DNA from 4 places in the Rhizobium sp. SJZ105 genome. Region 4 is predicted to be linked to each of the others. Evidence: riboswitches for the same ligand, from Rfam matches in the RefSeq annotation. Region 4 holds a riboswitch; each other region holds the start of a gene.

Region 1 (7,784 bases), on a different contig from region 4:
GGTCATCCTTCAACAGCACGGCGCTGACGAGATTGACGATAAGACCGATGACGGCGACGAGGATCGCCTGATTGAAGTCGATCTGAACAGGATTGAAAAGCCGCATCGCACTTTCGACGGCGATGAGCAGCGCCACCACCGCCAGCACGATGGCGCTGGCAAAACCGGCGAGATCACCGAACTTGCCGGTGCCGAAGGTGAAGCGCGGATTGCGCGCCTCGCGCCGGGCATATAGATAGGCCAGCGCCGAGATGAGCATTGCGCCCGCATGGGTGGACATGTGCCAGCCATCCGCCGTCAGCGCCATGGAACCGAACCAGTGGCCGGCGACGATCTCCGCCACCATCATGACTGTGGTCAGCGCAATCACCATCCACACGCGCTTTTCATTGCGCTCATGGTTCCGGCCTAGGAAAACATGGTCGTGGCCGGACGCTGCGGAAAATTCGGATGTCGTCGTCATGTCGCTAATCCTGTTCGATCCTGGAATATTCTGTTTCACGCATCTTTTCCCAAAGCCGCGGACACTTTTGGGAGAGAGGTTAGCGGATGTAGGTCTTCAGCACCTGGGCCAGCTCTTCCGCCGCACGCGCCCGCTCGTCTTCATTTTCGGCGTGCACGACGTGCTCATGCAGATGTTCCTGCATCACCTCCCCCGTCAGGCCGGAAAGCGCACCGCGCACCGAGGCCAGCAATTGCAGCACCTCGCCGCAGGGCTTGGAATCGTCCAGGGCACGCTCCACCGCCTCCATCTGCCCCTTGAGGCGACGGATGCGAGCGAGAAGCTTCTCCTTGTTGCGGATCGTATGGGACATGAGTACCTCATATACTATAGGGGGGTATACTATATTGCGATGTTTTTTGGTTCAAGCCCTGCGCGACGCAACCTTCGCGAATGTTTCGACCCCTAAAAATACCCCATGAAACTTAGGGGACTCAGTCATGACGACTATCGCAGCAACAACCAGCAGCTATTACGCAACTCCGGTCCGGACCCTTGAGCCGACAAAGACCAGGGAAACAAATGCAACCACCGAGGCCCTGCTGGAACTGACACGGGCGGCACACCGCGCGATTTCCAGCGCCGAGAGCGTTGCCGTTTCCGCCGCACCTGCCGCCGCCAGCGTTTCCGCCGGCCTTGCCGCAGCACTTTGGAACCTGGACAGCGGTGCACAGGCCAGAACCGAACCGGCGGTAGATATCGCCGCATCAGCGCAGCCTGACGCCGCCTCCAGCATCGAGACAGAAGTTCTCAAAGCCCTGGCGCAGGCACTCGGCGTGGATGCCGCCGCCTGACACCCATTGAACGGCAGGCTGAAAAGCTATATCTCTAGAGACTAGAGCATCCGGTTCGTTCTTGTCCCGGCTGCTCTTGAGGATATGGAGAAGGCAATGCTGTCGATCGGTGAATTGTCCAAACGTACCGGCGTGAAGGTTCCGACGATCCGCTATTATGAGCAGATGGGCCTCATCCGCGAGGCAGATCGCTCGGAAGGCAACCAGCGCCGTTACGAAAAATCCGATCTCGAAAGGCTGGCTTTCATCCGCCATGCCCGCGATATCGGGCTCAATATCGACGCCATCAGAGAATTGATCGCGCTCAGCCAGCACCGGCAAATGCCGTGCGAGGGTGCGGATCGCATTGCCGCCGAACACCTCGCCCATGTGCGCGAAAAAATCACCAGCCTCAAGAAGCTCGAGCATGAGCTGGAACGTATCGTCTCCCATTGCCATGGTCATTCGATCGAGGATTGTTACGTCATCCGCGCACTTTCCGACCATGGCATGTGCGAAGGCGAGCATTGAGGCTGAAGAGCAGGCTTGACAGATTTCAGATTCGAGCGCATTGCATGGACATGATCAACGAACGCGCACCCATCTCCTGCTCGTACTTTTGGGCCTACCTGTAAAGGGCGGCTCGACAGATCATTTTGTCAACAAGCCGCCGTCAGGCGGCTTTGTTGTTTTTCAAGCGTCCTGACGGCACCGATAAAACCGAAGGACCAGAAAAATGACCGAAGATAGTTCCCTTACACTGGAAAGACCGCCCGTCGTCATCATTCGTGGCGCACGCAAGACCGATTTGCCTGAGCTCAATGAGATGATCACCCTGCTTGCCAACTTTCATGGGGATGCGGCGGCGATTACGCCGGCGAAACTGGAACGCGACCTGTTCGGCCCGCTTCCCTGGGTGCATGGGCTGGTGGCGGAAGCCGACGGCGCATTGATCGGTTACGCCCTGATGCTGCCGCTCTACAGGGCGCAGGAAGGCCGCCGCGGGCTTGAGCTGCACCATCTTTTCGTGCGTGACGGTCACCGCGGACATGGCACCGGCCAGCACCTGGTTTCCCGCGCCCGCGATATCGCCAAGCGCCTCGGTTGCGACTATCTTTCCGTCAGCGCCACGACCGGCAATGTCGCCGCGCATCGTTTCTACGAAAGCATGGATTTCGCGCCGCGCCCGGTCACTGGCATGCGCTACATGCAGTCTATCGCCTGATTGCAACCTTCGGAGACGGCCATGACACGGATTGCCATTGCGCTTGCGCAGGATTTTGCGGACTGGGAACCGGCGCTGCTTGCCGCCGCCGCGCGCGGCTATCTCGGCGTCGAGATCGTTTACGCAACCCCGGACGGCCGGCCCGTGGTTTCAATGGGCGGGCTCAACGTTACGCCCGACACATCATACGACGCGCTTGATCCTGCTAACATCGATGCGCTCGTCATTCCCGGCGGCCTCAGCTGGGAAAAGGGAACGGCTGCCGATCTTGGCGGGTTGGTACAGCGGTTTCGCGAGAAGGGCCGGCTGGTTGCCGGCATCTGCGCGGCTGCCAGCGCGCTTGCAGGCACGGGCGCCCTTGATGACGTCACCCATACCGGAAATTCGCTCGCCTCTCACAAGGCCTATCCGTCCTATCGCGGCGAAGCGCTCTATCGCGACCAGCCAAAGGCGGTCAGCGATGGCGGCATCGTAACCGCAGCCGGCAGTGCACCCGTCAGTTTCGCAGTGGAAATTCTGAAACACCTCGGCCTCTTTGGTCCGGAAGCCGAGGCGGAACTTCAGGTTTTTGCGGCGGAACACCGGTGAAGCTCACCTTGGTGTCGAGAGTTTTGCGGATCCTCCCACCCTCATTCCTGTGCTTGTCACAGGAATGAGGTGGTGTGGAAGTTAAGCCGTGAGACCATCACAAATCACCCCTGATCAAGCACCCGGCAGACACGGGGCGCGACATCCCCGCACTCCCCCGCAATCGCACGGCGGATATCGCGGCTGTTGAGATGCAGACTGCGACCGGCCGGCAAAGCCGAGCGTTTTATCTTGGCAAGGGCTGCGACCGTAAAGGCAGCCTCATTCTCATGAAAATAGGCGAGCGCCGCTTCCCGTTCCGGGCTGACGCCGAGGACTGCCTTGAAGGCAAGGCGATGCACGGCGCAGAAAGCGCCGTGACAGGGAACGGCAAAACGCAGCGCGTCGAGTTCCTCACTCCATTCGGCTGCGTCCTGCATGGTTTCAAGCTTGCTGGAAGCGCTTCAGGAAAAACGCGCTCAATGTTCCGAGCAAGGCCCAGAAGACAAAGCTGGTCACGGTGGCGGCAACGATGAACTGTCGTTCCAGCGGCAGCGGTGCCAGCGCATGTTGACCTTCCGGCGGCAGGGGCGCGCCCACCACATGTGGTGCAACGATCAACACCAGTGCGAGCACGATTGCCCAGGGTTCGCGGCGGAATGCGATCAGCGCAATGCCGCCTGCGGTCGCCGCCACCGTCGAAAGCCACCAGATTTGACGCGCCTCAAGCGCGGCCGCCGGGCTGCCCGGCAGTTCCGGCGGCAGGCCGATCATCGGCGCAAGCATGACGGCGGCAAAACCGGCCACACCCCACAAAAGGCCTTCGCGCCAGCCGGCATTGGTGCCGCGCAGCGAGATGAGGCCGGTCAGCACCAGCGCATAACCGATGGCGGTCAGCACGTTGGCGGCGACCGTATAGGCGGTGCGCTCGAAGCCGTCGGCCGGAGACCAGGCTTCCTCATTATGCTCGTGCGCGGGAACGGCAGCGCCGGTCGTGGCCGGAGCATCATGGCTGTGGGGCGCTTCGCCACCGGCATTTTCATAGGTTTCCGCCTTCAGGATCAGCGGCGTGGTGCCGAAAGCCTGCATGGCCGAAACGGCGAAGCCGCCAACGATGCCGACGAGGACGGCGGTAAAAACGATATTGCGAAAGAACGACATGCTTTTCCCCCTCAATGGCAAGGGAAAGCATTGGCATGACGTGTGTCATGCGCGGCGTTGTGAACGGCTTCCACATGCGAAAAGCCGACAAAACCGACGACGAACAGGCCAAGCACGATCGCCGTCAGCGATTGCGCGAAGCTGCCCGTTTTTGCTGAAACGGCGGCATTTGCCGTATTCTGGTTGATGGACATGGTGACCCCTCTTACGGCGCGACCCCGCGCCTTTAGACGCGGCGGAACGGCAAACGCCGTGCAGCCGCATGCGATACACTTCACCACGGGGATACGAGACTGACACAGGGCGGCACGTTCAAGCGCCACCACCCTGAAATTCCGCTCTTCCGGACACCCCGCCGGCATGGACATTTCCGTGATGGCAGGTCTCCTGGCTTACGGGTCAAAACCTGAAACACCTTCCCGGCATTGCCCTCGCCCATATCCGGCGAGATGCGTACCAGTGGCATTTCGTTTCAGGCTCTCCGCTCACAGTTGCGGGGGCAGCCACGAATGAGGATGTCTCCCTATCGTGTTCCCTTTTCACCTTCCGGAACGCCCGGAAGGAACCATCACAGGATCGTTATCCGATGGGTGTGGGTGGGAGTCAATGGCAGGCCGGCGTGAGAATCGCGCGCCGTGGCTGGATGCCGGATCAAGTCCGGCATGACGGCGAAGGGCTACCGTGCCGGGATGGCCTTCAGATAGGCGGCGATCGCATTGCGGTCTTCGGCCGTCAGATGCGCCATGTTCTGCTGCACCTTGACCATGGAGCCGCCGACGCTGTCGAATTCCGGGGTGAAGCCGGTTTCCAGATAGTTGGCAATATCGGCCGCCTCCCAGCTTCCGACGCTCTGCGAGCCGGGGGTAATATCGGGAATGCGGCCCTCGCCTTCGGGATTTGGACCACCGGCCAGCCATTTGCCATCGAGAAAACCGCCAAGTGCATTGCGCGGCGTGTGACATTCGCCGCAATGGCCCGGGCCTTCCACCAGATATTGGCCGCGCAGCAATTCGGCATTGGCATCGGCAAGCTCGACGCGGGGTGGCGCGGATGTATCGAAATAGAGGAATTTCCAACCGCCCAATGCCATGCGCATGTTGAAGGGGAACGGCAGTTCATGATCCGGCGCGTCATTCTGGCTGGCGGGCAGAACCCGCAAATAACCGAAGAGGTCGTTGATGTCCTTCTGCGTCATGCGGGCATAGGAGGCGTATGGGAAGGACGGGTAGAGATGTTCGCCGTTCTTGCCGACGCCGCGCGTCATCGCATCTCCGAATTCCGAAAGCGTCCAGCCGCCAATACCATGCTGCGGATCGGAGGAAATATTGGGCACATGGAAGGTGCCGAAGGGGCTTTTCAACGCTTGCCCGCCCGAAAGCGTCAAAAGCGCATCGCCCTTGGCATCTGGTGCCGCATGGCAACTTGCGCAGCCACCCGCCCAGAACAGCGTTTCGCCATTGGCAAGGTCCGGCTCGCCAAGGCTCACCCAGTGGCTGGGTGCCTGACGCACAGGCGCGGTGACCCAGGCGAAAATGCCGAAACCGGCAATGGCCGCCACCGCGATCCCGCCCGCGAGCTTCGTCCAAATGGAGGCCATGACCCCTCTCCCCATTATCACCTGATGAGATCAGGCATCATTCCCGCTGAAAAAAACGCCGCCGGGAAGCGGCGTTCTTAGTAGGATCACTTCTTCAGACGGTAGGTCTGGTGGCACGCACCACAATCGGCACCGAGGGTCTGCATGGCGGCGGTGACGCCTGCCTGATCGGCGGGAAGGCTGGCGAGGACCTTGTCCGCATCGGCACCGAGCTTGGCGGCCTTGGACTTGAAGTCATCGAAATTTTCCCAGATCGCGGGTGCCGCAGCACTGCCGGTCTCGCTGCCCGGGGGAAACTGGTCAGGGAAAGCCTTGGCGTTGGTGCTGATGGTCGTCACGGCAGCCTTCACGGCTTCGGCGTCATAAGGCTTCTGGCCCTTGGAGATGGCAGCAAGCGCCCCCATGGAGCCGCCGATCTGCTTCATCATGCCTTCACGTTTTTCGACTTCGCCGGCAGCGTAGACCGCTCCGGCGCAAAGACAGCCGAAAAGCATGGCCGCCGCGATGGTTTTCAGTTTCATACACTCTCTCCTTGATTCCGGCAGATGCCGAACGCGCGATAACGGCGCGAGGATGCCCTTTCCGCATGGCGAAAAGAAGTCACATTGCAGTGAATTTCCCCAAGAAAACAGAAGTCTAGGAGAGTGCTTCCCAAAGCGTAACCAGGGCTGCGGCAATCAGCATGAAACCGGCGGCGCGGCCGATGAAAATCGTCGCGGCAGGCGAGGAAACGAGCCATGCCCGGCTTTTATCCGCCGTCAGCGCCAGAGCGCCATAGACCGTGAACTGCGTGATGGCCACCATCGCGCCCATTACCAGCCCCTGCATCCAGATTGGACCATAGTCGGGTTTGAGGAATTGCGGATAGATCGCCATCATGAAGAGATAGGCTTTCGGATTGGAAAGGCAGGTGAGCACGGCCCGCCAGAACGCCTTTCTGACAGAGGCGCTCGCCTGCGCCTCATCGCCATTGACGGTGATGGCGCTGCGCATCAGGCCGACGCCGATCCAGACCATGTAAGCGGCGCCGGCGACCAGCAGCGGCAGGAACAGCGACGGCATCCAGGCGGCAAGCATGCCGACGCCCAACGCACCGTAAAGTGAATGCACCATGCCGCCGGCGCTCATGCCGCTTGCGGCGGAAAGCCCGGTTCTTTTGCCACCCGTCAACGCACTTGCCAGCACGAACAGCATATCCATGCCCGGCAGGATGATGATGCCGAACAGGACCAGAAAGAAAAGCCAGAGATTTTCGGCGTAACTCATGTCAGTATCTCCCAAAACAGTTTGCGACACATTCGGGAAAACTCATGTTTCTCAATGTGTTTTGCTGCTTATAGGAAAATCCAACTGACAGCGTTGTGTCAGTTGCGTTGGGAAACCACCGGGAAAAACGGCAATGCGCAAGGCATCGAGACTGTTCGAGATCATCCAGATCCTGCGGGTGGCGCGCAGGCCGATCACCGCGCAGACCATTGCCGAGGCACTGGAGGTCACGGTGCGCTCGGTCTATCGCGATATTTCGGCCCTTCAGACCATGCGCGTACCGATCGAAGGCGAACGCGGCGTCGGTTACATCCTGCGTCCCGGCTTCAACCTGCCGCCGCTGATGTTCTCCATCGAGGAGACGGAGGCGATCGTGCTTGCGCTCGCCATGGTCGCGCGCACGGGCGATACCGAATTGCGGCAGGCGGCCAAAAAGGTCAGCGACAAGATTGCCGCATCCCTGCCCGAACCCCTGTCGAAAACCCTGTCGGCCAATGCCCTGCACGCCTGGGGCAGCATCGCGCCCTCACCCGCCGGCGTCGATCTTGCCATGGTCAGGCGGGCGGTGCGCGACGAGGAGCGGTTGGACATAACCTATGGCGATGAAACCGGCGTGGAGACCCGGCGACAGATCCGGCCCATCGCCACGATCTATTATTCGGAGACGACCAATATCGTCGCCTGGTGCGAACT
Region 2 (7,784 bases), on a different contig from region 4:
ACATTGACTTCCACGTCGCGGCCGGTCACATCCTTGACGGTGACCTTTTCGGCCAATGCAGGCCACGCTGCGGATACGAGAAGGCCAAGGGCAAGTGCCGCGGATTTGGCTGAGATGCGCATCGGATATTGCTCTCCAGTGTTGACTGGCGCGGCTGTATTATTTTCTGACTATACTAGTCAAGTTTTATGTTTTAGAGCCATTCTTAACTGACCGGTATGTGAGCTGAAGACCGATGATCGACACTATCCACTATGGCAAAAACGACAGCCTGAGAGACGAAATCAAAACCTATTGGTCCGGCCGCGCCGCGACTTTCGACCTTTCCCCGGGTCATGAGATTTTCTCCGAAGAAGAGCGCAAGGCCTGGCACGCGCTGGTTTTGAAGCATCTGGGCCAGGGAGAAGGCCGCAAGGCGCTGGATCTGGCTAGCGGCACCGGCGTTATCTCGCACCTGATGGACGATCTCGGTTTTCAGGTCACCGGCATGGATTGGTCGGAAACCATGCTGGAGCTTGCAAGGGCGAAAGCGAAAACCCGCGGGCGCAATATCCGCTTTTTTGTCGGCGACGCCGAAAACACGATGGAGCCGGACGAAAGCGCCAACGTCATCATCACCCGCCATCTGGTCTGGACGCTGGTGGACCCGAAGGCAAGCTTTGCCGAATGGTTCCGTGTCTTGAAACCCGGCGGACGCCTGCTGATCGTCGATGGCGATTTCGTCAACACCGGCTGGCGCGAAAGACTGGTCAAGAAGCTGGCGGCGGGTCTGGAAAGCATCGGCCTTGTGAAGCCGGACCAGCCGCACAAGCCGGCGGATCCGGAAAACACCTTCAACAGCATTCTATCGCGGGTCTATTTTTCACAGGGTGCAAGAGCTGGTGACGTTGCAGCGCTGTTGCGTGAAACCGGCTTCGAGCCCGTTGCCATCGATCAGGAACTTCAGGCCATTCATCGTGCCCAGGCGAAAAATTTCAGTCTGCTGAAAGGCATCTTGCGGGGATTGCAGCACCGTTATGCAATATGCGCCGTGAAGCCGCACACGTCCGGCAAGGGATAGGGCGACCAAAGCCACCAAGCTGCCGCCCAGCTCTCCGTCACCCCGGATGTGATCCGGGGTCCAGTGCGACCAAGTCCTTGATCGCTTAATAATAGTTTCTCACGGTGCAGACGCGCCTTGGCTGGATGCCGGATCTAGTCGTGCATGACGCATGAAAACGCGATGCAGGGACCTCATTTTTCCGCCCGCTCGAATAGCTCCTCAAAGCGCGGCTTCGCCCGGCCTGGGACCTCTACCGTCCTGTAGCTCTGCGGCAAAACCGCGTCCCCCACCTTGATCAGCATGACCATGCCCATGCCGTAATGCGGCGAGCATTTGATGCCGTAAAAGCCTGGCTTTTCGAAACCGGTCTCGAATTCGTCGTTGATCCGGCTTTTGAAACCTTCAATATCTTCGGGAACCATACCATCGATCGTCGCGGCATTATGGCTCTTGTGGCTCGGCACGAAGCGCACGCGGTCGCCGGGAGCGATCTCCAGAAAATCGGGTTCGAACACCATGGAGCCCTTTTCGCCACGGTTCAGCATCTTTATCTCGAAGGTCTCGGCTACGGCTTGAATGGAAAACCCTGTGGCCACAACCATGGCAAGTCCCGCGGAAACGCAAAGCTGCCGCGCGCCAAAGCGGAGATTTACAAGTCTTTTCAATTTCATCATCGTGCCGTTGCTTTCCTTGCGTGATCGGCCGCACCGTGGGCCGGCAGAAAACGAATATGTGAAAATCCGCTTTCATCCGTGGTGACGACGGATTGCACCCCGAACACATCGGCGATGGTCGAAGAGGTGAGGACCTCGCGCGGTGGGCCGACAGCGATCATTTCACCGCGATGCATGATGGCGACGCGGTCGCAGAACATGGCGGCGTGATTGAGATCATGCAGCGCCGCCACAACCGTCAGTCCCTGCCTGCGCACCAGATCGAGCAGACCGATCTGGTGGCCGATATCGAGATGGTTGGTCGGTTCGTCCAGCAGCAGAATATGCGGCTCCTGCGCCAATGCGCGGGCAATGTGCAGGCGCTGGCGTTCGCCGCCGGAAAGGTGATGCCAGTTTCGCTCGGCCTTGTCCGCCATATCGACATTTCCGAGCGCCGCATCGACGATGGCGTCGTCCTTTGGCGACCATGCGGAAAGCGGGCCGAGATAGGGCGTGCGCCCCAGTTCCACGGCCTGTCGCGCGCTGATGCGCTCGGTGGTTTCGGCCTGCTGCTCCACAAAGGCCAGCCTGCGGGCAAGTTCGCGCCGCCCGAATGTGGCAAGCCGTTCCTCACCAAGCATGACATGACCCCGACGCGGCATGCGAATGCCGGCCAGCATGGAAAGCAACGTGCTTTTGCCCGAACCGTTCGGCCCGATGATACCCAGAAACTCGCCCGTGGCGACCTCCAGCGAAACACCGCGCACAATGTCGAGATTGCCGGCATGGAAATGCAGATCATGGGCGGATAATTTCATGACCGGCCTCTCTTCTGCCCGAGAATAAAGGCGAAGGCGGGCGCGCCGACCAGCGCAGTGATCACGCCGATCGGCAGCACCTGCCCCGGAATGACGGTGCGCGAGAGGATATCTGCGATGATCATGAAAATTGCACCGGTCAGCGCCGTCACCGGCAGCAACATGCCGTGGCGAACGCCAACGAAGATGCGCGCCGCATGCGGGATGACGAGACCGACGAAGCCGATGGAACCGACCAGCGACACCATGACTGCCGTCATGACCGCCGAAACCGAGATCAGCACCGCATAGACCCGGCGCACTGGAATACCGAGCGAAGCTGCTGCCTGACCGCCGAAAGCGAAAGCATCAAGCGCGCGTGCGTACCAGAGGCACACCCCAAGACCCGCAATACTGACCGGCAAAGCCAGCCAGACATCCGGCCAGCGCACGCCCGAAAGATTGCCCAGCAGCCAGAACATGATGCCGCGCGCCTGTTCGGCATTGGCGGATTTGGTGACGATGAACGACGTCATGGCGTTGAACAGTTGCGAACCGGCGACCCCCGCCAGGATGATGGCGCTGTTGCCGTGCCCTGCCCGCACCGCCAGAAGGCTGACAAGCGAAAAAGCCACAAAAGCCCCGATCAGGGCGCCGGCCGGCATCGTCAGGAACCCCGCTCCGAAGCCCAGAAGCGCCACGGCCACGGCCCCGGTTGAGGCGCCTGCGGAAATACCGAGGATATAGGGATCGGCGAGCGGGTTGCGCAGAAGTGATTGAAGCACCGCACCGGCCAGCGCCAGCGAGGCGCCACAGCACGCGGCAACAACGGCGCGGCTGAGGCGGTAACTCCAGACGATGCCCTCATCCAGCGGCTCCAGCGGATAACCCGCATGGAAGACACGATTGGCAATGGTCTTTGCCACCACGTCGAACGGAATGGCAGTCTCGCCGATGGCCGCACCGGCCATCAGCGCGACGAGCAGCAGGGCGAGTGCGGCAAAAGCCAGACCCGCCCTGCCAAGATTGACGGAAAGACCGTTCACTTGGCGAGACCGGCTGTGGAAATCGCCTCGGCCAGCGTTTCAATGCCTTCGATCGTGCGGATGGTCGGGTTCATCGCCTGCGCGTCCATTTCGAAGACATGGGCCGCCTTGACGGCGGGCATGATGCTGGCAACCGGATCGGTAGCAAGGAACTTGAGCTTGACGGCGACGTCATCGGCGGGGAAACGCCGGCGGTCCATCTTGCCGGCAACGATCACGGACGGATTGGCCTTGGCGATGGTTTCCCAGCCAACAGTCGGCCATTCCTCATCGCTTTCGATAACGTTCTTCAGTCCGAGCGCGGACATGATGTAACCCGGCGCACCATTGCGGCCCGCCACGTAAGGATCGATATCCAGCTCGGCGCTGGAGAACCAGAAGACTGCTGAAATCTTGCCATTCGCCGAAGCGATCTTGGCGCGGGCGGCTTCCTCACGCTTTTTCAGGTCGGCAACGACTTCCTCGCCGCGATCCTGCACGTTGAAAATTTTCGCAAGGTCGCGGACCTCCTGGTAGATCAGGTCCATGGTGAAAACGGACTTGCGCACGCCGTCGCCGCCGCCGGAATTGTCCTTGCCCATGCAATCGGCAGGGGAGGTATAAACGGGAATACCGAGTTCGGCGAATTGCTCCGGTGTTCCGACAACGCCTTCGGGACCGATCTGCCACTGGAACTGCGTCGTCACGAGGTCCGGCCTCTTGCCAACCACCGCCTCGAAGCTCGGATCATTGTCGGCAAGCCGCTCCACCTTGGCATTGGCGTCTTCGTAACCCTTCAGAACCGGGCCGATCCACAGCGCCGTGCCTACCACCTTGTCGGCCACGCCGAGCAGATAGAGAACCTCGGTCGTGCTCTGGCCGACCGATACTGTGCGGGCGGGCGCCTGCTTGAAGGTGATTTCGTGGCCGCAGCTATTGATCGTCAGCGGATAGGCGGTTTCGGCAGCCTGAGCGGCACCGGCGGGCAAGGCCGCTAATGCGACAGCCAGAAGACCGGCGGAAACCGGCAGGCGTTTGAAATGAAACATATGTTCTCCAGTCTAAATAAAGTGGCGTGATCCGCAGGCCGCGCGTCAAAACGCGTAGTGACAGAGCGACAACAAGTGTGGAGATGGAGAACGGGACTCTAAATACGTTTCCGCGGACGGAAAGGTCATAATCAGCTCCTCTTCCGGGCATCCCCGCCCGTAACGATGGTCAATATTATGACGGCAGGTCTCCTGGCTCACGAATATGCGCCGTTCATCTGCCTTCCCGCACCTTGAAGGGTGCAGTGGCATGACGCTTTTCAGGCGTCACGAGGATGAGCGGCAATCCGCTTACAGTTGCGGGGGCAGCCACGGCATTGGGCGATAGAAATCACCCGCACCATGTTCCCTATTAATCCCTTTGCCCTTCGGCTTCAGGAACCGTCGCTTTCTGACATAAGGGGCAAGCGCCGGGGCGTCAATTGCGATAGTGCTGCAGCTCAGCACAAAGACGGACCCGCCAACGCGAAAATTTTTGTAGCGCCGGAGGGCGCCGGTTGAGGTGCGTCTTTGGACATGGTGGTAAGGGTTTCAATCACCACCAAGCCGGATTGCGCAATAAAATCAATAAAGAGATTGTTGTCGCTGATGGTGTCGAGACGCACCAGCTCATCGTCAAGATCGGTAAAATGCCGCCTTACGAGTGCAATCGCATCCATGTCCGCACCCGCAACGACCGGACCGATAATGTGGCCCCGCCCCGCCGCACGGCGCAGCGCAAAAGCGGTAAGACGGTCCGCCTCAAACACACCGTAACCCGCATTCTGCGTCAAAAGTCGCTGCAAAACGTTCCGGCGCGAAACGCCAAAAGCCGCCCGGTCTAGTTCCACCACATCAGTCAGATGACCTGCGGATAACGGCTCTATTCGTTGTTTTCTGCCGGGCGGCGGTATCTCGAAAAGGCAATTCGCCCTTCCCCGGAACAGATATACTTTTTCCGTATCACCGGCAAAACCCAACCTTGAAAACAACCGCCGCGACGCTCCCGTCGCGTTCAACCGCAGGGAGACAGTGGGAAATTTCGCGACAAGTTTCTGCACCAGCCATGGTGCTACGCCCTGCCCCTGCAAACGGGGCGAAACAATGACCATGCCGAGCGTCGCAAACCCCTGATCATAGGGAAAGAGCATCGCGGTTGCGACAACACGGTCGATCTCATCGAGCGCAGCGAGACCCACGCCGCATTGCCGCAGAAAACACCATTCATTCGCGTGATATCGCCATCCGACGGCCATGGAGAGTGCATGCAGATGATCGGCATCCACGTCCGCGATATCCACGGTCCGCAGCTCGAAACTATCGACTTTGAGCAGGTCCATAACCAACGGCCCTCATCCCCTACGGCTCAGAACCTTCATCCGGTCCCGGCCTAGCCCACGACATCCGACGGTAGCCGGTTACGCCAGCACGAATTTTCTGAAAGCACTGGAAGGTCACAACAATCTACCGAAATCATTCGCATTTCAGCAGATAAACGTCGCAGTCCATTCTAAGCTTTCGGGATGACAATCCGGTCAGCGGAGACGACCATTGAACGCAATCGAAATCCTTGAGCGTCTCGTCGGTTTCCCGTCGGTCGTTGGAACCGCCAATGGCGATATTGCCGGCTGGATCGCCGATTATCTTGAAAGCCACGGCGCGAAAGTATCGCTGCTTGCGGGACCGGAGGGCGACCGCGCCAACCTCTTCGCCACCTTCGGCCCGGCCGATCGCGCCGGATATGTTTTGTCCGGCCATATGGATGTCGTGCCCGCCAGCGAGCCGGAATGGTCTTCCGATCCCTTTACGCTACGGGCGGAAAATGATCGTCTCTACGGGCGCGGAACCACCGACATGAAGGGTTTTCTGGCTACGGTTCTCGCCGCGGCGCCTGCATTTTCGCGCATGGCGCTGAAACGTCCCGTGCATATCGCCTTTTCCTATGACGAGGAGGCGGGTTGCCGTGGCGTTCCGCATCTTCTCGCCAGATTGCCTGAACTTTGCGCCGCACCGGCGGGCGCAATCATCGGCGAGCCCAGCAATTTGCGGGCGGTTCGTGCACACAAGGGCAAAGCAGCAGCTCGCATTACCATCCGTGGCCGTTCCGGCCATTCGTCCCGGCCTGATCAGGGGGTGAATGCCATTCACCTGATGACCGGTATCATGGCAAAGGCCGTAGAGACGGCACATGAGCTGACGAAAGGCCCCTTTGAAGCGACTTTCGAGCCACCCTACTCCTCGCTGCAGATCGGCACGATGAAGGGCGGCCAGGCGATCAACATCATCCCCGATTTCTCGGCCATCGAGCTGGAAGCGCGGGCGATTTCCGGCACATCGCCGCTTGAACTGCTCGGGCCGGTTCGCGCAAGCGTCGAGGCTCTTGCAGCAAAGGGTGTCGATATCGAATGGACGCCTATGAGCGATTATCCGGCGCTTTCGCTTGCAGCCAATGCTCCGCTTGTTCTGCTTCTGGAGGAATTGACCGGCACCCCCTGTCTCGCCGCCGTCAGCTACGGCACGGAGGCGGGGCTGTTCCAAGCGGCGGGCATCGACGCCATCATCTGCGGACCAGGGGATATCGGCCGCGCCCACAAGCCGGACGAGTTCATAACGACGGGCGAAATTTCGGCCTGCCAGTCGATGCTGGAAACACTCGCAAGCCGCTGTACGGCTTGAACCTTCGGGAAGCATAGATTTCAGATGACTTTTCTCTTCAATTCCGACGCCAAGCGCGGCGAGATTTTCCGGCAGGCTCTAGCTGCAGCACTGCCTGATCTGCCGTTTTCGATGGATGCATCAACCGTCGATCCCGACGCAGTCCGTTACCTCATCACCTGGACGGTACCACAGGACATTGCCCGGTATCGCAATCTCGAAGTCCTGTTTTCGATCGGCGCGGGTGTCGACCAGTTTCACATCCAGGCGATCCCTGAGACGGTAAAGGTCGTACGCATGGTGGATGAGGGCATCATCCGCATGATGCAGGAATATATCTGCCTCGGCGTACTTACCCTTCACCGCAACCTGCCGGTCTATTTAAACCAGCAGCGCCAGCAACTGTGGAATGCCCTGCCCCAGCGTCAGGCGGAAGAGTGCCGGGTGGGCGTTCTCGGCCTCGGCATGCTGGGCGTTGCTGCGCTGGAGCGGCTGAAACCTTTCGGCTTTCCGCTTTCCGGCTGGAGCCGCTCACAGCGTCAGATTGATGGCGTCACCTGCCATCATGGCGACGACGGCCTCAA
Region 3 (7,784 bases), on a different contig from region 4:
CTACCGCCTGATGGAGCGAGGTTACGTCACACGCTGGCTCAACGAAAAACTCAGTGTCGGTCTATCGGCTGAGGGCCTGCCAGAATATATCACGCAACGCACGCGGTGGTGCCTGGGCACCATTCAGATCGGCCTTCTGCGGACGGGACCATTGTGGCGTGGCAAGTTCACGCTGACACAAAGGCTGCATTATCTGCACGGGCTGTTTTGCTGGCTGTCGAAGCCTTTCATTCTCTGCCTGTTGCTGGCACCATCGATCTACTGGCTGACAGGCGTTTCCGCCCTCCAGGCCGACGAGCTGATGTTCATGAAATTTGGACTGTCGTCACTGGCTTTGTTTTGGGCCTACTCCACCTGGATATCGGGAAAACGCACCCTACCGCTGTTCACCGAAGTGACGCATGCGCTGACCGCTGTTCCCATCACCATCACCTTGTTTCAGGCTATGCGCAAACCCTTCGGACGTCCCTTTAAAGTCACGGAGAAAGGTGGTGACCGGTCACAGGTGCGCATTCATGGGCCTACAGCGCTATTTTTCGCAATCGTCACCGTCACCTCCGCGGTTTCAGTTCTGCTCGCCGTTTACGCATGGGACGCCCCTGTAGAATTTTCGGCGCGAGATTGTCTCAACCTCATCTGGTCGGCGGTCGCTATGGTGATTGCCTTCACCAGCCTCATCTGCTGCATTGAATTACCACGTGTCGACAAGGAAGAGCCGATCGGCGTGGATCTCGAAGGCCGTTTGCAGTGCGCAAGCGAGGTGAAGGCGGTACGGATCGTGGCGCTTTCGACCGAAACCGCGACCCTGGCGGATTTCAACCGGTCTTACGCCGAGGCAGAGTCCCTGTACGTGCCCGATGTGGGCTGGGTGCAGATCGATGCAACGAAGGTGTCGCAAACGCCCGGCAAATTCACTCTCACCCCCACTGCCGACCAGCATCGTGCAATCTTGAGGCTGCTTTTCCGCAATGCGCCCGAAAATGTCGCGGAACAGGGCGACCTCTTGAAGTCCATGCAGATGTTACTCGCAAGGGCCTTCAGCTAAGACAATTCGCGCCAAACCCGGGACCGTGCTCGACGTAAACTGCAAGCTAGAGGCGGGCTTGTTTGGAAAAGCGCCTACCAAACGGAAAACTCATGTCTGTCAAATCGATCGTCGCGACAGTTCTCATGACCTGCTTCACAACAGGAGTGGTCGCTGGTGGCGATGGGCGCACCGGTTCCGGATCAGTTCGCGACCGCCTTGCTGTTAGCTTGTGTGCGGGTCTCGTTGGGAAGATGGACAAATCCACCACCCCCTTCGTATTTCGGAGCTTTGAACCTGCACCCGGCGGCAAAGCGCTTGATCCCGCTCTTTCAAATGCGGGTTTCACCTATGACAATGCCCTGGCGACGATTGCCCTTTTTTCCTGTGGCAACGATACCGAGGCAAAAAGGGTTGCCGATGCGCTGCTGCTCGCCGTCAACAACGATCGCTATTACAGCGATGGCCGCCTGCGCAACGCCTACCGTTCCGGCCCCGTTGCGAACGAAAATGATGCTATGCTTTTGCCCGGTTTCTGGAGTGAGGCCAGCAAGACGTGGGTCGAGGATGACTATCAGGTCGGCAGCGCAACGGGCAACCTGGCCTGGGCGGCACTTGCGCTTCTCACTGCCAGTGAACGATTAAGCAATCCGTCCTATGTGCAGGCAGCGACCAAACTCATGCGCTGGATCGATGCGCATACGGCGGGCGTCCGCGATATCGGCTACACAGGTGGCACATTCGGTCATGAGCCTGCACCGGCAAAACTCGAGTGGAAATCGACGGAACATAATCTCGATGTATATGCCGTTGCGGGTTGGCTCGCCGAAATTGAGGGAGCGCGCGCCTGGCAGGCGATGCGGGATAATACACGCAAATTTCTTGATGCGATGTGGAATGAGCAGCAGGGACGGTTTTACGTCGGCAGCCTACCCGGAAGCGACACACCCAACTCGAGCCAGTCCGGAATAGATTCCGAACTCTGGCCCATTCTCGCCGTGCCAGAGTTTCGGGGCCGCAGTGGACGTGTTCTGCATTGGGTTGATCGGCATTATGCGGTTGCGGGAGGTTTTGATTTTAACGACGATCGGGATGGTGTGTGGCTGGAAGGTACGGCCCAGGCCGCGCTGGCGTTTCAGCAGGTCGGCGATGCCGACCGGGCCGAGGCGCTGCTTGCCACCATTGCCGCACAAATATCTCCCGATAACCTGATCTACGCGACAGTCGGGGACGAACTGACGACCGGGCTGATGATCGGGCCGACCTCGACCTTTGCCGACTTCAAATATTTCAGGTTGCCGCATGTCGGGGCCACTGCCTGGGCAATCCTTGCAGCGAAAGGCTGGAACCCTTTTCTTAGAAAAAGCGGTTGTATTCGTCTTTGTGAGGGATAATCGTTCGTCTCGGCGGCAGCAGAAGGATATTGCTCCAGGCCGTTGCGCCGGAGATTGAAAACTGGGACGCATGACGCTGCTGAAAGCGGCGAAAAGCGTAAAACCGCAACGTTGACTGCCGCGCCGAATGCAATCTGTTCGGTCGGAACCGGCGATGGAAATGCAAACTTAAAGACATAAAGATATCGTTATATGATGTTGACCGATGACGTGGCTTACAATATGGTCGTCACGCCTAAGGTTCCCCAGTCGTTGCACGCAACGTGCCGGGGCTAAGAGGGAAGTCGGTGCTCCGTGTCATGCGGCAAAGCCGACGCTGCCCCCGCAACTGTAAGCGGCGAGCTGAAGTCCAATATGTCACTGGTTTACCCCGGGAAGACGGACGGAAGTGATGATCCGTGAGCCAGGAGACCTGCCTTTGGTGAAATAACGTCCACGGGCGGGGTGTCCCAGTGTGCCGTAGCAAAGGCTGCATTGTCGCGGCCTCTCTTGCTATGCGTCCGCAGACCCATGCCCCCAACTTTATAGGGGCACAACATGTCTCAGACCTGCATTTTTACGATCACGAGCGTACCCTTCGATGAGGACTATCGTCCTTCAGAAAATACGCGCATCACCACCAATTTCGCCAATCTGGCAAGGGGCGAAAAGCGGCAGGAAAACCTGCGCAATGTCATGCGCATGATCGACAGCCGCTTCAACGCCCTCGCGCACTGGGATAATCCCAAATCGGACCGATACTCGGTAGAGTTGGAGATCATTTCGGTCGACATGAGCTTCGATGTCGCAGGTGAAAAATTTCCCCTCATCGAGATACTGAAGACGACGATCATCGATCACAAAACCAGTGAACGTATCGACGGCATTGTGGGGAATAACTTCTCCTCCTATGTGCGAGACTACGACTTCAGCATTGTGCTGCCGGAGCATAACAAGAGCGTTCCTGCCTTCAGCATTCCGGCCGACTTCGGCGACCTGCATGGAAACCTGTTCAAGTCTTTTCTGCGGTCGGATGCCTACCGCTCGTACTTTCGCAAGCCGCCGGTCATTTGCATCAGCGCCTCGACCAGCAAGACCTATTACCGGACCGAAAATCATCACCCCGTCATGGGCGTCGAATACCGGCAGAATGGGTTCTCGTCCACCGACCAGTATTTCGGGAAAATGGGATTGCAGGTTCGCTACTTCATGCCAGCAGGCAGCGTTGCGCCGTTGGCCTTCTACTTTGTTGGGGACTTGCTGGGCGACTACTCCAATATTGAGCTAATCGGCGTCATCAGCACGATGGAAACGTTTCAGAGAATTTATCGCCCCGAAATCTACAATGCGAACGCAGCAGCCGGGACATTTTACCAGCCCAACCTGAAGCACCAGGACTATTCGCTGACCCGGGTCATTTACGATCGCGACGAACGAAATCGCTTGGCGGTGGATCAGGGTAAGTTCACCGAAAAACACTTCATCAAGCCATACCGCGCCGTCCTTGAGCAATTGTTTGCTCACCGCCCCGCCTGAGCATCACTTAGAAGAGGTCCCATCGTGAAGAAACTTCTCCCCACATCGACCGCTGGCAGCCTGCCGAAACCCTCCTGGCTTGCGCAGCCCGAAAAACTGTGGTCGCCCTGGAAGCTGGAGGGCGAGGAATTACTGGAAGGCAAGAGAGATGCCCTGCGCCTTTCACTCGACGATCAGCAACAGGCCGGCATCGACATCGTCAGTGATGGCGAGCAAACACGCCAACATTTCGTCACGACTTTCATCGAGCACCTCGACGGGGTCGATTTTGCAAAACGCGAGACAGTCAGAATTCGCGATCGCTACGATGCGAGTGTCCCGACAGTCGTCGGCGCCGTGTCTCGCCAGAAGTCCGTGTTCGTCGAAGACGCCAAGTTTTTGCGCCAGCAGACCAAACAACCCATCAAATGGGCTTTGCCGGGTCCGATGACGATGATCGATACTCTCTTTGACGGCCATTATAAGAGCCGTGAAAAGCTTGCCTGGGAATTTGCCGGGATACTCAACGAGGAAGCAAAGGAATTGGAGGCTGCCGGCGTCGATATCATCCAGTTCGACGAACCTGCCTTCAACGTTTTCTTTGACGATGTGAATGACTGGGGTGTTGCCACTTTGGACAAGGCAATTGAAGGGCTGAAGTGCGAGACCGCCGTCCATATCTGCTACGGTTACGGCATAAAGGCCAATACGGATTGGAAAAAGACACTCGGGTCAGAATGGCGGCAGTATGAGGAAACTCTCCCCAAGCTGCAGAAATCCGGCATCGGTATGATCTCCCTCGAATGCCACAATTCTCATGTCCCAATGGATCTTCTGGAACTTGTTCGAGGTAAGAAAGTCATGGTCGGGGCCATCGATGTGGCAAGCAATACCATCGAAACCCCGGAGGAAGTCGCTGCAACGCTGCGCAAGGCGCTTAAGTTTGTCGACGCAGATAAACTTTGCCCCTGCACCAATTGCGGCATGGCCCCCCTGTCTCGTCGTGTGGCAAGAGACAAGCTGAATTCCTTGAGCGCAGGAGCTGAGATCGTCCGAAGAGAGCTCACTGTTTAGTTTTTTGATAGTCTGAACCTGCGGATGGCAGCCGTTCGCCGCCACCGCGCCCATCGCGACAAACGCTGGGAGACTTACGAATGGCTATAAGGTCACGGCGCGGATCATCCTGACAGCTTCGACGGATGTCCGCCTCTTGGCGCAAAGCTGCCAAGACGGCCTGTTCTCTAAAAATCGGCCCTGTTTCTGATGAGTGTCTGCGCCAAACGTCTCGGTTGGAAGACATTTATTACAACGCCACCGACGTCTTCGTGACTTTTACCAAACAGAACAACTTCCCAGACGCCGAAAATCTCGGGAGCACGACGGCCGCTAAGATCGCCAAAAAAAGTGGGTCTCAGTCAGCAGGACGTATTTGCCGAGAGCAGCAATTGCCTTGTGGAAATGGGGACAGTGGTGGCCACCCGGTAGCAGCGATCCCAAGACAAAGAAGCCGTTGCCCCAGAACATCGCTTCAGCGAAAATTCCAAAACGATACTATCGGCCAGAGACTTGCCAATCAGTGACTTTGTCAAATCGAATGAAGGTGTGGCGTTCGTATTCCATCGAGGCTGAAGGCGCGAATCGCGACGGCAGCTTTGCACCTGCGCACATGACATTGCGGTAGTATGAAAATCGGCTAACGTCGCAACGTCGACAGACAGGAAGAGCAACGAGGTGGCAATGATTGAACCCGGCGGGGATGAGCAATTAGTTACCCCACGTGACGACGGAGCAGCCAGGCATTTACCCGGGATGGAGTTGCCTGGCATTGGTTTGGTTGCGACGGATGGCACGACCGTCGATCTGCGTGAGCCGGGGTTAACCGTAGTCTATGCTTACCCCCGGACAAGCCCGCCCGGAGGAAAGGCGATTGACGGATGGGACGCAATACCCGGCGCGAGGGGATGTACACCACAGTCCTGTGCCTTCCGTGATCATTTCGCTGAACTGAAGGCATTGGGAGCAACGCGTCTGTTTGGCCTTTCTACGCAGACCACGGAGTATCAGCGAGAGGCAGCAGAGCGGCTTCACCTGCCGTTTCCTCTGCTTTCCGATCATTCACTCCTTCTGGTGTCAGCCCTTCGCCTTCCAACTTTCCAGGCTGGAGGCCTGACACTGCTCAAGAGGCTCACGATGATTATCGAAACGGGCGTTATCAAGCATGTCTTTTACCCGGTCCATCCGCCAGAGAAGAACGCAGATGCCGTCATCGATTGGTTGAGTGCTACGACATGATCAGCCCGCCATCGACATTAATTGTCTGGCCGGTGATGTAGGCCGCATCCTCGGAGGCGAGAAACGCCACCAAGGCTGCCACTTCGGCTGGTGTTCCTGCGCGGCGCATTGGAATGTTGCGCACCCATTCGGCCATGAGTTCGCCGGGCTTGTAGTCACCGAGCATCTGGCCCCAGACTCGGTCGTTATAATCCCACATTTCGGTGTGGATGATGCCGGGGCAAATGGCGTTGACGGTGATGCCTTCGGGCGCCAGTTCCTTGGCCAGACTTTGCGTCAGGCCGACGACGCCGAATTTTGAAGCGGCGTAGTGGGGGGTATAGATAAAACCCTGGCGGGCCTGGCCGGAGGCGGTGTTAACCAGGCGGCCCTTGGTGCCACTTGCGCGGAAGCGGCGGATCGCTTCCTGGCAGCACAGGAACGCGCCCTTGGTGTTGACATCGAGGTTGAAATCCCACTGTTCCTGCGTCAGCTCCTCGATCTTGGAGATGGTGATGACGCCGGCGTTCTGGACGGAGATGGAAAGCGGACCGATTGCCTCTTCGGCTGCGCCATAGGCCTCGCGCACCGCCGCCGCATCCCGCACATCGAGGATCACGCCATGGGTGACTGAGCCGGTTTCGTCCGCCAGCTTTTTGGCGGCGTCATTGGTTTCCTTGTCGACAGAGGCGATGGCGACTTTCGCACCTTCCTCGGCAAAACGGCGGGCGATGCCGTAACCGATGCCCTTGTTGCCTCCAGTCACGAATACGGATTGACCTTCAAAGCGCCTCATGTCTCCTCCTTATGGGATAAAGGCTGTGTTTATGTGCCGACCAGTCGTTCGGCGGTGAATTTGTCGGTGACGAGGACATCGATCACGCCGGTTCTGAGCGCGCCGGCGATCGCCTCGGTCTTTTTCGAGCCGCCGGCGAGCGCAATGACGCGGTCGACATTGGAGAGGTTCTCCAGCGGAAGGCCAATGACCCGGTCATCGAGCGGCGTCTTGACGGGCTTGCCGTCCTTGTCGAAAAACCTGAGCGAAATATCGCCCACGGCGCCCGCCTGTGCGAGATCGGCAAGCTCCTTGGCGGAAAAAATATTGCCGGAACGTGCAAGAAGCTCCGATGGCTCGACGGCGCCGACACCGACGATTGCGAGCGTGATCGAACCGAAAAGATCGATGGTTTCGCGAACGAAGGGATCGGCCAGCATCAAAAGCTTGGCCTCGCGAGAGGTGGCGACGCCGGGGACCGGCAGCAATTTCGGTTCGGCCTCCGTCAGCCGCGCTAGCCGGGTGGTGATCTGGGTCGCGTGCGTCTGCACGGAAGGATCGCCCATGCCGCCTAGCGTCTGGACGATGTAACGCGCTTTGGCGCCCTTCAGCGGATGGATGTTTTCCACCATCTTGAAGATCGTCTGGCTCCAGCTGGAAACGCCGATGATCTCGTTTTGCGACAGCGTCACCTCGAGAAAATGCGCGGCAGCCTCGCCGATGCGGGCCATGATCGCGCCGTCGCGATCCTCGCTGCAATCGACGACAATGGCTTCCGGCAGATCGAAGCGTTCGCGAAGCTGTGCTTCAAGATCGCTATAGGTAC
Region 4 (7,784 bases):
TGCGGCGGCTGTGCCACAACCCGCGACGACGGGCGGATAAAAAGCGCGTCGCCATGACCTCCGCCGCTTTCGGATTTTCCCGCAGGATGAAATCGCGCACATCCTCATTGCCGAAATAGGCGTCGTAAAGCGCCTCGATCAGCGAGGAAGATACCGCATGGGTGGTTTCCGCAAAACCGATCAGCCGGTCAACCGTCTCGGCAAATTCCGCCGCTCCGCGCGGGCCGTGCCGCATCTGGCCGGCAATGAAGCGCGGATTGACGGCGCGGGCCCGAACAACGCGCGTCAGCGCCTGCGAAATAGATCGCGCGCGCGGACGCGCGGGATCGGTCGTATCCAGCGCCACAATATCGGCAACGCCGCCAAGGAGTGCTTTTGCGGCGGAAAAACCACCGATAAAGGCGACATCTGACGAGCCGTCGAGAAGATCGCGGCCCGGATCGTCACCGGTGTGAACGAGAAGATCGGCACGGCGCACCAGCTCGACAAAACCGGCATCCTCGAAAATCTCAAGCCCATCCGCACCGCCAAAGGCATGGCTTGCCGCATCCAGATACGCCTGGCCCAGTTCCTCGCGTTCTTCCCATTTTCCGCTGGCGAGTTTTTCCTCTGTGCCCGCACCATAGGTGCCGGGTGCCGAACCGAAGATGCGTGCCGGTATATGCCCGAGTGCCGCCGCTTCTTCCGCCAGCGGATTGTCACCCGGCGCTTCCTCCCGCCGCGCGACGGCCTTGGCGGCGGCGTCTAGAAGAGCGATCAACGCCGGAAACATGTCGCGGAACAGGCCGGAAATCCGGAATGTGACGTCGACACGCGGCCGCCCGATACTCGCCGGCGGTAGAACCTCGATGCCTGTGACGCGGCCCGTCGCCAGGTCATGGATCGGTCTCGCTCCCATCAGATGCAGCGCCTGCGCCACATCCTCGCCGCCATTGCGCAGGCTGGCGCTGCCCCAGAGATCAAAAACCAGATGTTTCGGCCAGTCGCCATGGGATTGCAGATGGTGCCGAAGCACTTCTTCGCCCGCCATGCGGCCCAGCTCGAAAGCCGTCGGCGTCGGCATGGTGCGCGGATCGGCAGCATAAAGATTGCGGCCCGTCGGCAGGACATCGAGACGCCCGCGCGCGGGTGCGCCGGAAGGACCGGGGACAATATGGCGGCCATCGAGCGCGGCAAGCAGCGCCGTTTTTTCCGCCGCAGCACTTTCAAGCCTCAGAAGATCGGTCTCGCCTTCGGGGCTGCGACCAAAAACATGCTGGCCATCCTTGATGGCGAAGTCCTTCAGATCGCAGAGGAAGGCGTCGATGCGCGACAGCGCCGCATCGGCATCGTCCTTTGCACCGACACCAGCATCCGCCGCAAGACCGGTTTCCAGCGCCTTCTCTACGATCAGTTTCGCCAGCCGGTCACGGCGGCGGCGGTCGAGCCCGTCCGCCTGCGCATATTCGTCGACGAGCTGTTCCAGAGCCGATTGTTCCGGCGAAAGCCCGGCATCTACCAGCACAGGCGGAACATGGCCGATCGTGACAGCAGCGATCCGCCGTTTGGCAACCGCCGCTTCACCCGGATTGGAAACGATGAACGGATAGACCACCGGCAAAGACCCGGTGACGATTTCAGGAAAACAATCGCGGGAAAGCGCAACTGTCTTGCCGGGCAGCCATTCCAGCGTGCCATGCGCACCGACATGCACAATGGCATGCGCCCCTGCGACACGCTGCATCCAGGCGCCGAAAGCGACCAACGCATGACGTGGCGGCAGGGCAGGGTCATGGTAATCCACCCGCCGATCCTCATTTCGCCCACGATCCGGTGCCAGGGCCACGAATATCTGGCCGAAACGGGCGACGCGAAAACGGAATGCGCCGTCGGCTAGTGCGTCGTCCTGTTCGACCGAACCCCACGTGCTATCCACGAAGGCGGCAACCCCTTCAGGCAAACCCAAAAGAAAATCACGATAGTCTGAAAGTCCGACAGCCGCTTCCTGCTGCTCGACACAATCCAGCAAAGCCCGCGCCGTTTCGGGAATATCCGAAACCACATATCCTGCCGCGGCCAGATCGCGCAGCATTTCAAGCACGCTTTGCGGCACATCGAGACCAACGGCATAACCCGTGCGCCCCGGCGCAGCACCGGGATAATCCGGCATAAGAATGACGATCCGCCGTTCCTGTGGCGTGGACTGTTTTAATTGCAGAAAGGCAGCGATTCTGTTTGCCACCTGTTCGACGCGATCAGCCTCCGGTACATTGATGAGGCTGATGCCGCCATCAGTCCGCACCTGCTTGAATGAGATTGCGCCAGCAAGAATCCGGCCATCGAGTTCCGGCAGAACCACATGCATGGCAAGATCGGAAGGGTTGAGACCGCGCGCATTTTCCGCCCAGCCTTCCCGTCGCGTCGTCGCCATAACCACCTGAAACACCGGCACGCCGAGGCGGTCAAACAGGGTTTTACCGCTGTCGTCCATCTGACTGGCAAAAGCCGTGGCGGCGACGATGGCGGCGGGCTGGAGTTCGGGCAGTACGGTTTCGAGAAAGCGGATCGCCTCCCCATCCTTGAGGCCGCTGACGAAAATCGGCAATGGCGCAAAACCGCGCTGAGAGAGCGCGTTAAAAAGCGCATCCACGGGCGCCGCATCGGCCGCAAGAAGCATGGAGCGGTAAAAGAGAATGGGAAGGACAGCTGCACCGGCGGGAAAACCGGCGCAGGCTTCCGCCTGATCCACGACGCCTTTACCCGGCCGGTAAAAGCCGGCTTTCGGCAGCGGTTGAGCCTCGATATCTGGCCATGCGCCACCACTTACAAGGGCAGCAAGACCAATGGCAAGCCGGTCCATATTTTCCCGCCCACCCTCGCGGAAGAAGGCGAGGACGGACGCCAACGTCTGGCGATCAACAGTCGAGGCTGCTTCGAGCTTTTCGTCTCTCTCACTGCATTCACCCGGCAGGAGCATAAGTTTTATGCCACGTCGCCGCGCCATCGTGCTGAGCTGATCGACGCCATAGCGCCAGCGTTCCGCGCCGCCGAGAATCCGGATAAGGATGACACGGGCATGTTCGGCCGTCTTTTCGATCCACAGATCGACCGACATCGGATGCCGAAGCTCGGAGAGGTTGGCGGCGGACAGGGACGGAAGCGCGCCCTCTGCCTGCCGCCATGCCTGTTCCAGCCCGGCAAGATCGCTTGCCGAAAAAGACAGCATCACCACATCCGATCGCGGCTGGTTGAGATCAACCGGCTCGATCAGGTCGTCCAGAGACGAAGATGTGGTGGCGAGAATGTGCATTTCTATCAGGCGGCCAGCATCTGTTCGATCTTTTCGCGGTTGAGGCCCTTTTCGCCTATGACGACGAGGCGGCTGCGGCGCTCTTCACCGGCCGCCCAGGGACGGTCATAATAATGGTTGACGCGGCTACCGACTGCCTGCACCTGCAGGCGCATCGGCTTGGTGGATACTTCGACGAAACCTTTGATGCGCAGAACATTTTCCGCAGCCGCCGTCTCGGCGATACGAGCCGCCAGCGCTTCCGGATCGGTCACGGCCGGCAGGTCGATGACGAAGCTGTCGAAATCGTCATGTTCGTGGTCGAGTTCACCATCGTGATGGGTGCGGCGGTTTTCGATATCCTCTTCAACCGCAAGACCGAGGCCGATCAGCACGGCCGGATCGATGACGCCATTCGAGGCGACGACGATCTTTGCGGCCCGCGGCAAATGCTCGAGAATATGAGCCTTCGCCTTTTCCAGACCGGCGCTATCGAGCAGATCCGCCTTGGTCAGCACGATAAGATCGGCACAGGCGATCTGGTCCTCAAAAACCTCTTCGACCGGATCGTCGTGATCTAGGGCTTCGTCATTTGCGCGCTGGGCGGCAAGGGCTTCCATGTCATGCGCCACCTGACCCTCGGAAAGGGCAGCGCCATCCACAACAGCCACAACAGCGTCAACCGTCACGCGGCTCTTGATGGCCGGCCATTGAAATGCCTGCACAAGCGGCTTGGGCAGGGCAAGGCCGGAGGTCTCGATGAGGATATGCTCCACCTTCGGCTGGCGGCTCAGAATCTGCTCGATGGCCGGCTGGAAATCATCCGCCACCGTGCAGCAGATGCAGCCATTGGCCAGCTCAACGATGTTTTCCTCCGGGCAGCTCTCAATGCCGCATCCCTTTAGGATATCCCCATCGATGCCGATATCACCGAATTCGTTGACGATGATGGCAAGCCGCTTGCCATCAAGCTTTTCGAGGAGACCGCGCAGCAGCGTGGTTTTTCCAGCCCCCAGAAAGCCAGTGACGATGGTGCAGGGAACGCGGTCCAGAAGGGTGCTCATGATCTCTCCTCGGTAAAATCGAATGGGGGAATGCGCGCCACCATGCCGCGCTTCAATGTGTCGGGGCGGCCGCGCCAGGGCATCAGGCCATCTGGGGAGGCGGCCAGCATTTGCGCGCCCGTGAGCAGGTCTTCCGCGTCGTTGGGCGTCAGCCCGCCGAATACATAGGACCAGCCATCGGCACCGCGCAGCACGGCACTGAGGCCGCGTTTGCAATTGGCAAGGCAATTGACGGAGCGAACATCGATGCCGGAGTCACGCGCTTTTGCGATGGCAGCTTCCGCAAGGATGGTGCCGGGGCGCGGCTCCGCATTGGGATCGGTGTCGTCGCGACAGCTTCGGCAGACAAAAACGACCACGCCAGAAGCTGTGTTGGCTTCCATTGTCCCGTCCGCACAAGAAGATGTTGTGGTAATATCCAAACCGTTCCGCTTTCCGCGCCTTTAAACTCATCGGGGTGCGGATGTCGAAAACAGCGCACTGAAAAGCGCGGCTGCAAATCAATTCGACCGGCTGACCGGAGCACCCCGCCCGGGAGACGTTTTTTCCTGAAACGGCAGGTCTCCTGGCTTGCGGCTTTAAAACACCCTGCACCACCTTCCCGGGCCAATTTTATGGTCCAGTGGCTTCATAGTGCGGGCTTACCGCTTACAGTTGCGGGGGCAGCCACGGAATGACCCGTTATGGGGTGGAACCGTGTTCCCTCTTAGCTTTTCCCGTTGCCGGGAAAAGACCGTCAGTGCCTTACCCTTAGGCTGAACGGGCGTGACGGTCAATGCTGCCGGCTTGTCGATTGCCGGGTGCGGCAAATTGAGTATAGTCGCCGCTCCGAATGGCGGGGCATACGGTCCCGCGCCGCTGGACGAGAAGGAAAACGCGATGACACGCGATATCAGCGACAGCGAAGCCGAACGCCACCGGCAGAAAATGGTCAACCGCAAGACGGTTCAGGATGCCGAAGTCGCGGAAAAGACGATCGAAAAAGGTCTGCTGATGATCAATACCGGCCCTGGCAAAGGCAAATCCACGGCCGCTTTCGGCCTTGCTTTGCGCATGCTCGGCACCGGGCGGCGGGTCGGCGTCGTGCAATTCATCAAGGGCGCATGGTCGACGGGTGAACAGCAGGCCCTGACTTTGTTCGGCGACAGGGTGGAATGCCGCACCATGGGCGAGGGGTTTACCTGGGACACGCAGGACCTGAAGCGCGATGTCGCGGCAGCTACAAAGGCCTGGGAGGAAGCGAAAGCACTGATGGCCGACGAAACGATCGGATTGCTGGTTCTCGACGAACTGAACATTGCGCTCCGCTATGATTACCTGCCGCTGGAAGAGGTCGTCGAAACGCTTTCCAACCGTAGATCCGATCTGCATGTCATCGTTACCGGCCGCAACGCCAAACAGCCGTTGATCGACGCTGCCGACATGGTGACGGAAATGACCCTCGTCAAACATCACTTCAAGGCGGGCGTAAAGGCGCAGGCCGGGATAGAATACTGACATGACTGCACGTGTGCTGATGTTTCAGGGAACCGGCTCGGATGTCGGCAAATCGCTGATGGTTGCTGGCCTTGCCCGCGCCTTCGTCAGGCGTGGCCTGTCCGTCATGCCGTTCAAGCCGCAGAACATGTCGAACAATGCGGCGGTCACTGCCGATGGCGGCGAGATCGGTCGCGCGCAGGCGATGCAGGCGCGGGCAGCAGGCGTTCCGCTGTCGGTTCACATGAACCCGGTGCTTTTAAAGCCGCAGAGCGAAACCGGCGCACAGGTCGTCGTACAGGGTAAAATTGTCGGCAATGCCAAGGCTGCCGATTATCAGCACATGAAAGCCGGGCTGATGCCGCGTGTGCTGGAGAGCTTCGAGCACCTGAAACAACAGGCCGATCTGGTGCTGGTGGAAGGGGCGGGAAGTGCTTCCGAAATCAACCTCCGCGCTAACGACATCGCCAATATGGGTTTTGCCCGCGCCGCAGATGCTCCCGTGATCCTGATCGGCGATATCGACCGGGGCGGGGTCATCGCCAGCCTCGTGGGCACAAAAACTGTTCTCGAACGTGATGATGCCGCGATGATAGAGGGCTTCATCGTGAACCGCTTTCGCGGTGACCCTACGCTGTTTTCAGACGGCATGCGGATGATCGCGGAAAAGACCGGCTGGGCGTCCATCGGGCTATTGCCGCATTTTTCCGATGCTGCGAAATTGCCAGCGGAGGACGCCCTTGGGCTTACCGGCCCGGCGCAACAAAAGCCCGGCGCGAAAATCCGCATTGCCGTGCCGATCCTGCCGCATATCTCCAATTTCGACGATCTGGATCCGCTCGACATGGAGCCGGATGTGGAACTGATCCGAGTGCGGCAGGGCGAGACCATTCCCGCCGATTGCCGGCTGGTTCTGCTCTGCGGTTCGAAATCCACCATAGCTGATCTCGCCGTGCTGAAAAATGCAGGCCTCGACATCGACATCAAGGCACATGTGCGCCGCGGCGGTTATGTTCTCGGTCTCTGCGGCGGATACCAGATGCTTGGAAAAACCGTTGCCGACCCTGACGGCATCGAAGGACCACCAATGACGGTCGAGGGGTTGGGCCTGCTGGATGTGACGACGGTTTTGACGGGCGACAAGAGGCTCGTTTCCGTGCAGGGACAGAGTTTCGACGGAATTCCATTATCCGGCTATGAAATGCATGTTGGCGAGACGACGGGTGCTGCGTGCAACCTGCCATTTTCGACCATTGACGGGCATGCCGATGGCGCAATTTCGCCCGATGGCCGCATCTTAGGCACCTATATCCACGGCCTGTTTGCGGATGACCGCCAACGCGGGGCGTGGCTTGAGCGGCTTGGTGGGCAGGGCACTGAATTGAACTATGATGCGCAGGTGGATGCCGTTCTTGATCGCCTGGCGGCCCATATGGAGAACCACCTCGATCTCGACAGACTGCTTTCTATAGCGCGATAAGGATTGCCAGCAATCCGAACAGCGCGATCAGCAAGAAGTCTGCGATCCTCGCCAGCCTGAGCGCTGTGCGAATATCGCCAGCAACCAGTGTCGCTCTTCCGCCTTCGCCCATGAAACGAGCCTCGATCATCTGCCCGCCATAGGAGCGCGGCCCGGCCAGCGCAAAGCCCAGTGCCCCGGCCAATGCCGCCTCCGGCCAGCCGGCATTGGGAGAGCGGTGATGCCGCGCATCGCGGCGTATCGCGGCAATTGCCCCTTTCGGTGATGCACCCTTCACGAAAAACGCGGCGACCACGAAAAGACCGCCGCTCAGTCTCGATGCCGGCAAATTGACCAGATCGTCCAGCCGGGCCGACGCCCAACCAAAGGCCTCATGGCGTGGCGAGCGATGACCGATCATGCTGTCGGCCGTGTTGATTGCCTTATAACCCGCACCGCCTGGCAGCCCCAGAAGACCAAGCCAGAGGGAAGGGGCGACAATGCCGTCAGAGAAATT

What was found. A riboswitch is a leader RNA that binds a small molecule or an ion and turns the genes downstream of it on or off. The one in region 4 is predicted to bind cobalamin.
Region 1: another riboswitch for cobalamin. It lies ahead of FB593_RS05135 (CbtB domain-containing protein); the one in region 4 lies ahead of FB593_RS15330 (DUF1636 family protein).
Region 2: another riboswitch for cobalamin. It lies ahead of FB593_RS10365 (ABC transporter substrate-binding protein); the one in region 4 lies ahead of FB593_RS15330 (DUF1636 family protein).
Region 3: another riboswitch for cobalamin. It lies ahead of FB593_RS21600 (DUF1852 domain-containing protein); the one in region 4 lies ahead of FB593_RS15330 (DUF1636 family protein).

The regions. Positions count from the first base shown of each region.
Region 1 is NZ_VIUP01000001.1:1,013,410-1,021,193, forward strand. Features, by position in the region: gene dmeF (CDF family Co(II)/Ni(II) efflux transporter DmeF) at 1-463, opposite strand, end outside; gene dmeR (Ni(II)/Co(II)-sensing transcriptional repressor DmeR) at 543-815, opposite strand; gene FB593_RS05105 (hypothetical protein) at 943-1,296, shown strand; gene FB593_RS05110 (MerR family transcriptional regulator) at 1,393-1,806, shown strand; gene FB593_RS05115 (GNAT family N-acetyltransferase) at 2,012-2,500, shown strand; gene FB593_RS05120 (type 1 glutamine amidotransferase family protein) at 2,522-3,088, shown strand; gene FB593_RS05125 (hypothetical protein) at 3,193-3,507, opposite strand; gene FB593_RS05130 (CbtA family protein) at 3,512-4,228, opposite strand; gene FB593_RS05135 (CbtB domain-containing protein) at 4,240-4,422, opposite strand; cobalamin riboswitch at 4,588-4,813, opposite strand; gene FB593_RS05140 (c-type cytochrome) at 4,905-5,825, opposite strand; gene FB593_RS05145 (c-type cytochrome) at 5,912-6,346, opposite strand; gene FB593_RS05150 (LysE family translocator) at 6,462-7,091, opposite strand; gene FB593_RS05155 (helix-turn-helix transcriptional regulator) at 7,225-7,784, shown strand, end outside.
Region 2 is NZ_VIUP01000002.1:259,328-267,111, forward strand. Features, by position in the region: gene FB593_RS10340 (ABC transporter substrate-binding protein) at 1-122, opposite strand, end outside; gene FB593_RS10345 (class I SAM-dependent methyltransferase) at 236-1,060, shown strand; gene FB593_RS10350 (pseudoazurin) at 1,234-1,716, opposite strand; gene FB593_RS10355 (ABC transporter ATP-binding protein) at 1,713-2,513, opposite strand; gene FB593_RS10360 (FecCD family ABC transporter permease) at 2,510-3,538, opposite strand; gene FB593_RS10365 (ABC transporter substrate-binding protein) at 3,535-4,566, opposite strand; cobalamin riboswitch at 4,731-4,967, opposite strand; gene FB593_RS10370 (GNAT family N-acetyltransferase) at 5,007-5,885, opposite strand; gene argE (acetylornithine deacetylase) at 6,097-7,221, shown strand; gene FB593_RS10380 (2-hydroxyacid dehydrogenase) at 7,246-7,784, shown strand, end outside.
Region 3 is NZ_VIUP01000009.1:75,021-82,804, forward strand. Features, by position in the region: gene FB593_RS21590 (glycosyltransferase family 2 protein) at 1-1,045, shown strand, start outside; gene FB593_RS21595 (hypothetical protein) at 1,138-2,418, shown strand; cobalamin riboswitch at 2,640-2,853, shown strand; gene FB593_RS21600 (DUF1852 domain-containing protein) at 2,956-3,933, shown strand; gene FB593_RS21605 (methionine synthase) at 3,958-4,986, shown strand; gene FB593_RS21615 (peroxiredoxin) at 5,650-6,204, shown strand; gene FB593_RS21620 (SDR family oxidoreductase) at 6,194-6,979, opposite strand; gene FB593_RS21625 (sugar-binding transcriptional regulator) at 7,009-7,784, opposite strand, start outside.
Region 4 is NZ_VIUP01000004.1:85,576-93,359, reverse strand. Features, by position in the region: gene cobN (cobaltochelatase subunit CobN) at 1-3,289, opposite strand, end outside; gene cobW (cobalamin biosynthesis protein CobW) at 3,295-4,332, opposite strand; gene FB593_RS15330 (DUF1636 family protein) at 4,329-4,715, opposite strand; cobalamin riboswitch at 4,870-5,085, opposite strand; gene cobO (cob(I)yrinic acid a,c-diamide adenosyltransferase) at 5,212-5,829, shown strand; gene FB593_RS15320 (cobyric acid synthase) at 5,831-7,288, shown strand; gene cbiB (adenosylcobinamide-phosphate synthase CbiB) at 7,275-7,784, opposite strand, start outside.